2 regions of the Streptomyces sp. NBC_00637 genome follow, and region 1 is predicted to be linked to the other one. Evidence: riboswitches for the same ligand, from Rfam matches in the RefSeq annotation. Region 1 holds a riboswitch; the other holds the start of a gene.
What was found. Region 1 has a riboswitch for glycine ahead of gcvP (aminomethyl-transferring glycine dehydrogenase). Riboswitches for the same ligand answer to the same signal wherever they lie in the genome.
Positions count from the first base shown of each region.

Region 2: it holds a riboswitch for glycine, as region 1 does, so the genes downstream of both, gcvT (glycine cleavage system aminomethyltransferase GcvT) here and gcvP (aminomethyl-transferring glycine dehydrogenase) in region 1, are expected to answer to the same signal.

Region 1 is NZ_CP109046.1:7,178,019-7,181,847, forward strand. Features, by position in the region: gene OG440_RS31590 (DNA polymerase IV) at 1-732, shown strand, start outside; gene OG440_RS31595 (nucleotidyltransferase domain-containing protein) at 834-1,136, shown strand; gene OG440_RS31600 (hypothetical protein) at 1,133-1,294, shown strand; gene OG440_RS31605 (PRC-barrel domain-containing protein) at 1,300-1,671, opposite strand; glycine riboswitch at 1,784-1,878, shown strand; gene gcvP (aminomethyl-transferring glycine dehydrogenase) at 2,062-3,829, shown strand, end outside.
Region 2 is NZ_CP109046.1:2,570,377-2,574,205, reverse strand. Features, by position in the region: gene glyA (serine hydroxymethyltransferase) at 1-129, opposite strand, end outside; gene gcvH (glycine cleavage system protein GcvH) at 144-521, opposite strand; gene gcvT (glycine cleavage system aminomethyltransferase GcvT) at 640-1,782, opposite strand; glycine riboswitch at 1,982-2,081, opposite strand; gene OG440_RS10905 (AAA family ATPase) at 2,255-2,944, shown strand; gene OG440_RS10900 (enhanced serine sensitivity protein SseB) at 3,038-3,829, shown strand.

The sequences.
Region 1 (3,829 bases):
GCCATGGCGCTGGCCCGCGACGACCGGCCCGTGGTGGCGGAGCGGGAGGCCAAGTCGGTGTCGGTCGAGGACACGTACGACGTGGACATCCACGACCGGATCCGGGTGGAGCTGGAGGTGCAGCGGCTCGCGGACCGGTGTGTGCGCCGACTGCGGGAGGCCGGTCTGTCCGGCCGGACCATCGTGCTGAAGGTGCGGCGCTACGACTTCTCCACGCTCACCCGGTCCGAGACCCTGCGTGGGCCCACCGATGATCCGGCGGTGGTCCGGGAGGCGGCGGCCCGGTTGCTGGACTCGGTGGACACCACGGGCGGGGTGCGGTTGCTGGGGGTGGGCGTGAGCGGGCTGGCGGACTTCACGCAGGAGGATCTGTTCGCGCAGGCGGCCGAGGAGCGGGCGGACGGGCCCGAGGAGGAGCTCGCCGAAGAGCCCGTCGGCGAGGTGCCGGTGCCGGTCGAGCGCCAGTGGCGTCCAGGGCACGATGTGCGGCACGCGGAGCTGGGACACGGATGGGTGCAGGGCAGCGGCCTGGGCCGGGTCACCGTGCGGTTCGAGACGCCCGAGTCGGAGCCGGGCCGGGTGCGCACCTTCAGGACCGATGATCCCGGACTGGAGCCGGCGGATCCCTTGCCGTTGGTGCCGCGAAGACCCGATGACGAGGGCGGGTCGGCGGCAGGAGCGCCGGATCCCCAGGCGCAGCCGTCGGAGGTGGAGTCCGGGAACTCTTCGTGAGGCCGATCAGTTACACAGAGTGAAGCCGTTCGACGTGTGGGGTGAGTCGGAGTGGTGGCGGTGTCCCGGGAGGTGGCACCGGTGACGGAGGGGGGAGCTGCATGAAGCTGCACGAAGGCCGGTTGGCGGACCCGGGCGGGGGGTCGGCGGAGCGAGAAGCCGAGGTGCGACGGGTGGTGGACCGGGTCACCCGGTGGGCCGGGAACCGGAGCGACGTGGTGGGGCTGCTGCTCGTCGGGTCTGGTGCGCGCGGGGCCGCGCGGGCCGACTCCGACATGGACCTCGTGGTGCTGTCGACCGCGCCTGCCCGGTACGCCGAGGACGAGGGCTGGGCGGGTGAGCTGGACCTGGGAGAGGCGACGCGGGTCCGGGAAGGGGGCAGGTCACCGAATGGCGGTATGTGACCGCCTCCGGTCTGGAGGTCGAGGTGGGGGTCGGCTCCGCCCGGTGGGCGCGGACCGATCCGGTCGACGAGGGCACCCGGAGACTCGTCACGGACGGCGCGCGGCCGCTGTACGACCCCGCCGGCATTCTCGGGGCGCTGATACGGGCCTGCGGCTGAGGGGATCAGCCGTCGTCCGTGCCCGCCAGACGGCCGAAGTCGTGGTCGGGGAGCGGAGGAGCGGCGCCCACGTCGAGACCGTAGTGGTGGTACAGCTGGAGTTCCTGTTCCGGGGAGAGGTGGCGACCCACGCCGAAGTCGGGAGCGTCCCTGATCAGGGCCCGTTCGAAGGGGATGTGCAAGGTGCCCTCGACCAGCCGGCTGGGCTCCAGGGGGACGAAGGCGTCGCGGGAGAACAGACCGGTGCGTATGGCCGCCCACTCCGGTACTCCGGTGGCGTCGTCGAGGTAGACCTCGTCGACGGTGCCGATCTTGGTGCCGTTGCGGTCGAACGCCTTGCGGCCGATCAGGTTGCGCGGATCGATGTCGGTCTGCACGGGCCCTCCACTTGGTCGCAACTCATCCGTAAGCACTACAAAAGAGCACATCGGGACGAGCGGCCACTCGAGCGAGTCTCATTGACCTCGCTGGTAGTCTGGCAACGGCTGCTGACACCGCGCGGGAGAGTCTCCGGACATCACCGGAGGCGCCGAAGGAGCAAATCCTCCCCGGAATCTCTCAGGCTCACGTACCGCACGGACGAGGTCACTCTGGAAAGCAGGGCGGGTGCCGACGGCGTCGACGGCTTCCGCTCTCACCGACGGTGAAAGCCGGGTGCCTTCGGGCGACCCGGTGAAGCTCTCAGGTTGAGATGACAGAGGGGGAGGCCGTCCGGGTACCCACCGTGGTGACCCTCGAAGGTCGTGTCTGACCAGGAGGCCTCCGTAATGACCGCCCATCGCATTCCGCTCGCAGAGCTCGAGCAGGGAATTCCCTTCGAACAGCGCCACATCGGGCCCGACCTCGAGGCGAGGGCCAAGATGCTCGCCCAGGTCGGCTACGGCTCGCTCGACGAGCTGACCGCGGCAGCGGTCCCGGATGTGATCAAGAACGCCGACGCGCTCGACCTGCCGGGCGCGCGCACCGAGGCCGAGGTGCTGGCCGAGCTGCGCTCGCTGGCCGACCGCAACCAGGTCCTCGACTCGATGATCGGACTCGGCTACTACGGGACGTTCACGCCGCCCGTCATCCTGCGCAACGTCATGGAGAACCCGGCCTGGTACACGGCCTACACGCCGTACCAGCCGGAGATCTCCCAGGGCCGGCTCGAAGCGCTGCTGAACTTCCAGACCATGGTCGCCGACCTCACCGGGCTGCCGACCTCCGGTGCGTCGCTGCTCGACGAGGGCACGGCCGCCGCCGAGGCGATGGCGCTGTCCCGGCGGATGGGGAAGAACAAGAAGGGCCTCTTCCTCATCGACGCGGACGCGCTGCCGCAGACCATCGCCGTGATCCAGACCCGCGCCGAGCCCGCGGGCGTGGAGATCGTCGTCGCCGATCTGAGCGACGGGATTCCGGCGGAGCTCGCCGCGCGGGAGATCAACGGGGTGCTCGTCCAGTACCCCGGCGCCTCCGGTGCCGTGCGTGACCTCAAGGCGCTCGTCGAGCAGGCGCACGGGCTCGGCGCGCTCGTCACCGTCGCCGCGGACCTGCTCGCGCTGACCCTGCTGAAGTCGCCGGGTGAGCTCGGGGCGGACATCGCGGTCGGTACGACGCAGCGGTTCGGGGTGCCGATGGGTTTCGGCGGCCCGCACGCCGGTTACATGGCCGTCCGCGAGCAGTTCGCGCGCAGCCTGCCCGGGCGGCTGGTGGGCGTGTCGGTGGACGCCGACGGACACAAGGCCTACCGGCTCGCGCTGCAGACGCGTGAGCAGCACATCCGCCGCGAGAAGGCCACCAGCAACATCTGCACGGCGCAGGTGCTGCTGGCGGTGATGGCGGGGATGTACGCCGTCTACCACGGTCCCGACGGGCTGCGGGCCATCGCCCGGCGCACGCACCGGTACGCCTCGATCCTCGCTGCCGGGCTCGCGGCCGGTGGTGTCGAGGTCGTGCACGGGTCGTACTTCGACACGCTGACCGTGCGGGTGCCGGCGAAGGCCTCCGAGGTCGTCGCCGCCGCGCGGGAGCTCGGGGTCAACCTGCACCTCGTCGACGCCGACCAGGTCTCGATCGCCTGCGACGAGACGACCGCCCGGGCGCAGGTGTCCGCCGTCTGGGCCGCGTTCGGGGTGGACGGTGACATCGAGGCGCTCGACGCCGCCACCGCCGACTCGCTGCCCGCCGGACTGCTGCGGTCCGACGCGGTCCTGACGCACCCCGTCTTCCACCAGCACCGTTCCGAGACCGCGATGCTGCGCTATCTGCGCCGGCTCGCCGACCGGGACTACGCGCTCGACCGGGGCATGATCCCGCTGGGCTCCTGCACGATGAAGCTCAACGCGACCACCGAGATGGAGCCGGTCACCTGGCCCGAGTTCGGGCAGCTGCACCCCTTCGCGCCGGCCGGGCAGGCGGAGGGCTACCTCACGCTCATCCGCGAGCTGGAGGAGCGGCTGGCCGAGGTCACCGGGTACGACAAGGTGTCGCTCCAGCCGAACGCCGGGTCGCAGGGCGAGCTGGCCGGGCTGCTCGCCGTCCGCGGGTACCACCGGG
Region 2 (3,829 bases), 4.6 Mb from region 1:
CACCGCGAGCGGAGCGAAGTTCTCCGAGGCGATCATCTCGAGCGTGGACTGCTGGCGGTTCAGCTCGGCGTCGACCGCGGCGGCGATCTCCGGGTCGAGTTCGTGCAGGGGCGTGTTCAGGACGGACATGCGTCTACGACTCCTCAGCCGGCGATGAAGGCGGTGTACTCGTCGGCGCTGAGCAGGTCCTCCTGCTCACCCGCCGTGCGTACCTTGAACAGCCATCCGCCCTCGAACGGGGCGGAGTTGACCAGCGCCGGGTCGTCGACGACGTCCTGGTTGACCTCGACGATCTCGCCGGAGACCGGCGCGTACAGCTCGCTGACCGACTTGGTCGACTCCAGCTCGCCGCAGGTCCCGCCCGCGGTGACCGTGGTACCGACCTCCGGGAGCTCCACGAAGACCACGTCGCCGAGCGCGTTGGCCGCGTGCTCCGTGATGCCGACCGTCGAGACGCCGTCCTCGGCGACCGACAGCCACTCGTGCTCCTTGCTGTAGCGCAGCTGCTGGGGGTTGCTCATGGCTTGAATTCTCCTGTACGCGGGAGGGTGCTGGTGAATGGGGGACTGCTGAAAACACGCGTGAGCAGCGGAACTGTGCGCAGCGTCACGTGCGGGCGGGCGTCTTCGCGCCCAGTGTCTACTTCTGGCGCTTGTAGAACGGCAGCGCCACGACCTCGTACGGCTCGTGGCTGCCCCGGATGTCCACGCCGACACCCGTGGTCCCGGGCGCCGCGTGGGCCGCGTCGACGTACGCCATCGCGATCGGCTTGCCGAGGGTGGGGGAGGGGGCACCGGAGGTCACCTCGCCGATCACCTCGGCGCCGGCCACCACGGCGAACCCGGCGCGCGGGACCCGGCGGCCCTCGGCGACCAGGCCGACGAGGACCCGCGGGGGCTGCGAGGCGGCCCGCTCGGCGGCCGCCTCCAGTGCCGCACGCCCGACGAAGTCGCCGTCCTTGTCGAACTTCACCACCCGGCCGAGTCCCGCGTCGAACGGGGTGAGGGAGGTGCTCAGCTCGTGCCCGTACAGCGGCATGCCGGCCTCCAGGCGCAGTGTGTCCCGGCAGGACAGACCGCAGGCCACCAGCCCGGCGGTCTCCCCGGCCTTGGTCAGCGCCTGCCACAGCTCGACGGCGTGCTCCGGCCGTACGAACAGTTCGAAGCCGTCCTCACCGGTGTAGCCGGTGCGCGCGATCAGCGCGGGGACCCCGGCGACGGTGCCGGGCAGACCGGCGTAGTACTTCAGGCCGTCCAGGTCGGCGTCGGTGACGGCGGCGAGGATGCCCGGGGACTCGGGGCCCTGCACGGCGATCAGCGCGTAGGCGTCCCGGTCGTCGCGGACCTCCGCGTCGAAGCCCTCGGCGCGCTCGGTCAGCGCGTCCAGCACGACCTGCGCGTTGGACGCGTTGGCCACCACCATGAACTCGGTTTCGCCGAGCCGGTAGACGATCAGGTCGTCCAGGATGCCGCCGTCCGCCCGGCAGATCATCGTGTAGCGGGCGCGGCCGGCCTTGACCGCACCGATGTTGCCCACCAGGGCGAAGTCGAGGAGGGCGGCGGCCTGCGGGCCGGCGACGGTGATCTCGCCCATGTGCGAGAGGTCGAAGAGCCCGGCCCGGGTGCGGACGGCGTGGTGCTCGTCGCGCTCGGAGCCGTAGCGCAGGGGCATGTCCCAGCCGGCGAAGTCGGTCATCGTCGCGCCGAGCGCGCGGTGCACGGCGTCGAGGGCGGTGCGGCGCTGCTCGGCGTTCTGGTCGGATGCGGGGTCGGTACTGCTCATCGGGCGTTCGTCTCCCAAGGCGACGGAATCCCCCCGTGCGAGCGCAGCGGGACATGCGGGCATGGGGGAAGGCGAGGTCGTTCCTCCCCATCTGTCATCGGAACCTGAGAGGTTCGCCATGACAGCCCGCCAGGGGATCGATCATGACTTGCACCTTGGGTGGAGCCACTGGAGACAGCGGCCCGCTTTTCAGATGTGCCTCGCCCGCGCGGTAACGGGGCCTGAGAGATTCAAGGGAGGGACTTGCTCCTTCGGCGCCCCAGCGAAGCTGCTGCTGAGGACTCTCCCGCGCGGATTCAAACGGCCGGTATGCAGTTGGCGCGGCCATCATTGCACGGCTCGCCCCGATCACGGCAGGCCGCATCTGTAACCGGCTTGTGTCGGTACGCGCACGAAATCACCGAGCACAGCGCATTACCTTCTCTTTACGCTCGGTGGGGATGAGGACACCATCTGACCCCAGGGGAGGACGATCACGGTGAACAGGACGACCAGGGCAAGGTCCACGGCACTCGCGACCGGTTCCGGCATCGCGCTGCCCGCGCAGCCCGTCGCCCCGGCCCGGGAGGCGCGCGGCCCGCGGTCGGCGCCCGTCGTCCGCGACCTGCGCGAGCGGCTCGGCCGCAGCCCGCACGGTCTGCTCTTCGGCCCCCGTGACCTGGTCGTGGTCACCGGTCTGCCCGGCAGCGGCAAGTCCACGCTCATGCGGCGGACCGTCCAGGGCGTACGCGTCGACTCCCAGGACACCCGGGACCGCTGGGACGCCCGCGCCCCCCGCTTCCTGCCCTACGCCCTCTACCGGCCGCTCGTCCGGCTCGCCCACTACGCGGGCCTGCGCCGGGCGCTGCGCGGCGGCACGGGCGTCGTCGTGCACGACTGCGGTACGCAGGCCTGGGTCCGTGACTGGCTGGCCCGCGAGGCCCGCCGCCGCGGCGGCACCCTCCACCTGCTGCTGCTGGACGTCGGCGCGGACACGGCACTGGAGGGACAGCGCGAGCGCGGCCGGGGTGTCTCCCGGTACGCGTTCCTGCGCCACCGCCATGCCGCCGCCCGTCTGGTGCGCTCGGTGGAGAAGGGCAGGCTGCCCGAGGGCTGCGGCTCGGCGGTGCTGCTCGACCGCGCGGCGGCCGACGCGCTGCGCCGCATCGGATTCACGGGCTGACGGCTCCGGGGCGGCCCCCGGTACCCGCTAGCCTTTCGGTCACGGCAGAGTGAGCGGCTCTCAGCAGGCGGTAGGCAGATGGATTTTCCCCCGGTGAACTTTCCGACGGACTTCTCCGCGGACCGTCCGGCGCAGGCACACCCCCATCCGCACGGCGGATGGCCCGGCAACGAGCTGGAGGAGGTGCTCTCCGGCTCCCTCGGCGTGCCCGGAGCCGGCGGCCGGATCGTCGAGGTGCTCGGGCGCAGCTTCGTCTGGGTGCCGCTGCCCGGCGGCGGTGGCCCGCACAGCGGTCCCCTCGACCTGCCCACGATGGAGCTCGAGGGCCAGGTGTACGTGCCGGTCTTCAGTTCCGAGGAACAGTTCCGCCAGGTCGTCGGCTCGCACATGTCGTTCACGATCGCGCCCGCCGTGGAGTTCGCCCGGGGCCTGCCCCCGCAGGTGGGCATCCTGGTCAACCCGGACGGCGTGGTGGGGGTCCCGCTGCCGCCGCCCGCCGTGGCCGAGCTCTGCCGGGCGGGCCGTACCCCGCTCGACGGCACCGCCGCCGGCGGCCGGGTCCGCCTCTACGAGCCCGACTGGCAGGACGACCCGATGGAGTTCCTGGCCGCGGCCTCGGCGGAGTTCGAGGCGATCGGCGTGGTCCGTACGGCCCGCCGCTGCCTGGCGGCCATCGAGACGGCGGACCCGGTGATGTTCGTGGGCGTGGAACTCTCCCAGTGGGAGGGCGACTTGCGCGCCCTGCCGCTGGACGCCCTGGGCAGGGCCCTGACGAGGGCGGCGACGCCCTGGCCGGTCAACCTGGTCCTCCTGGACGTCGCCCAGGATCCGGTGGGCGACTGGATGCGGGAGCGGGTCCGCCCGTTCTACACCAGGCTTCACTAG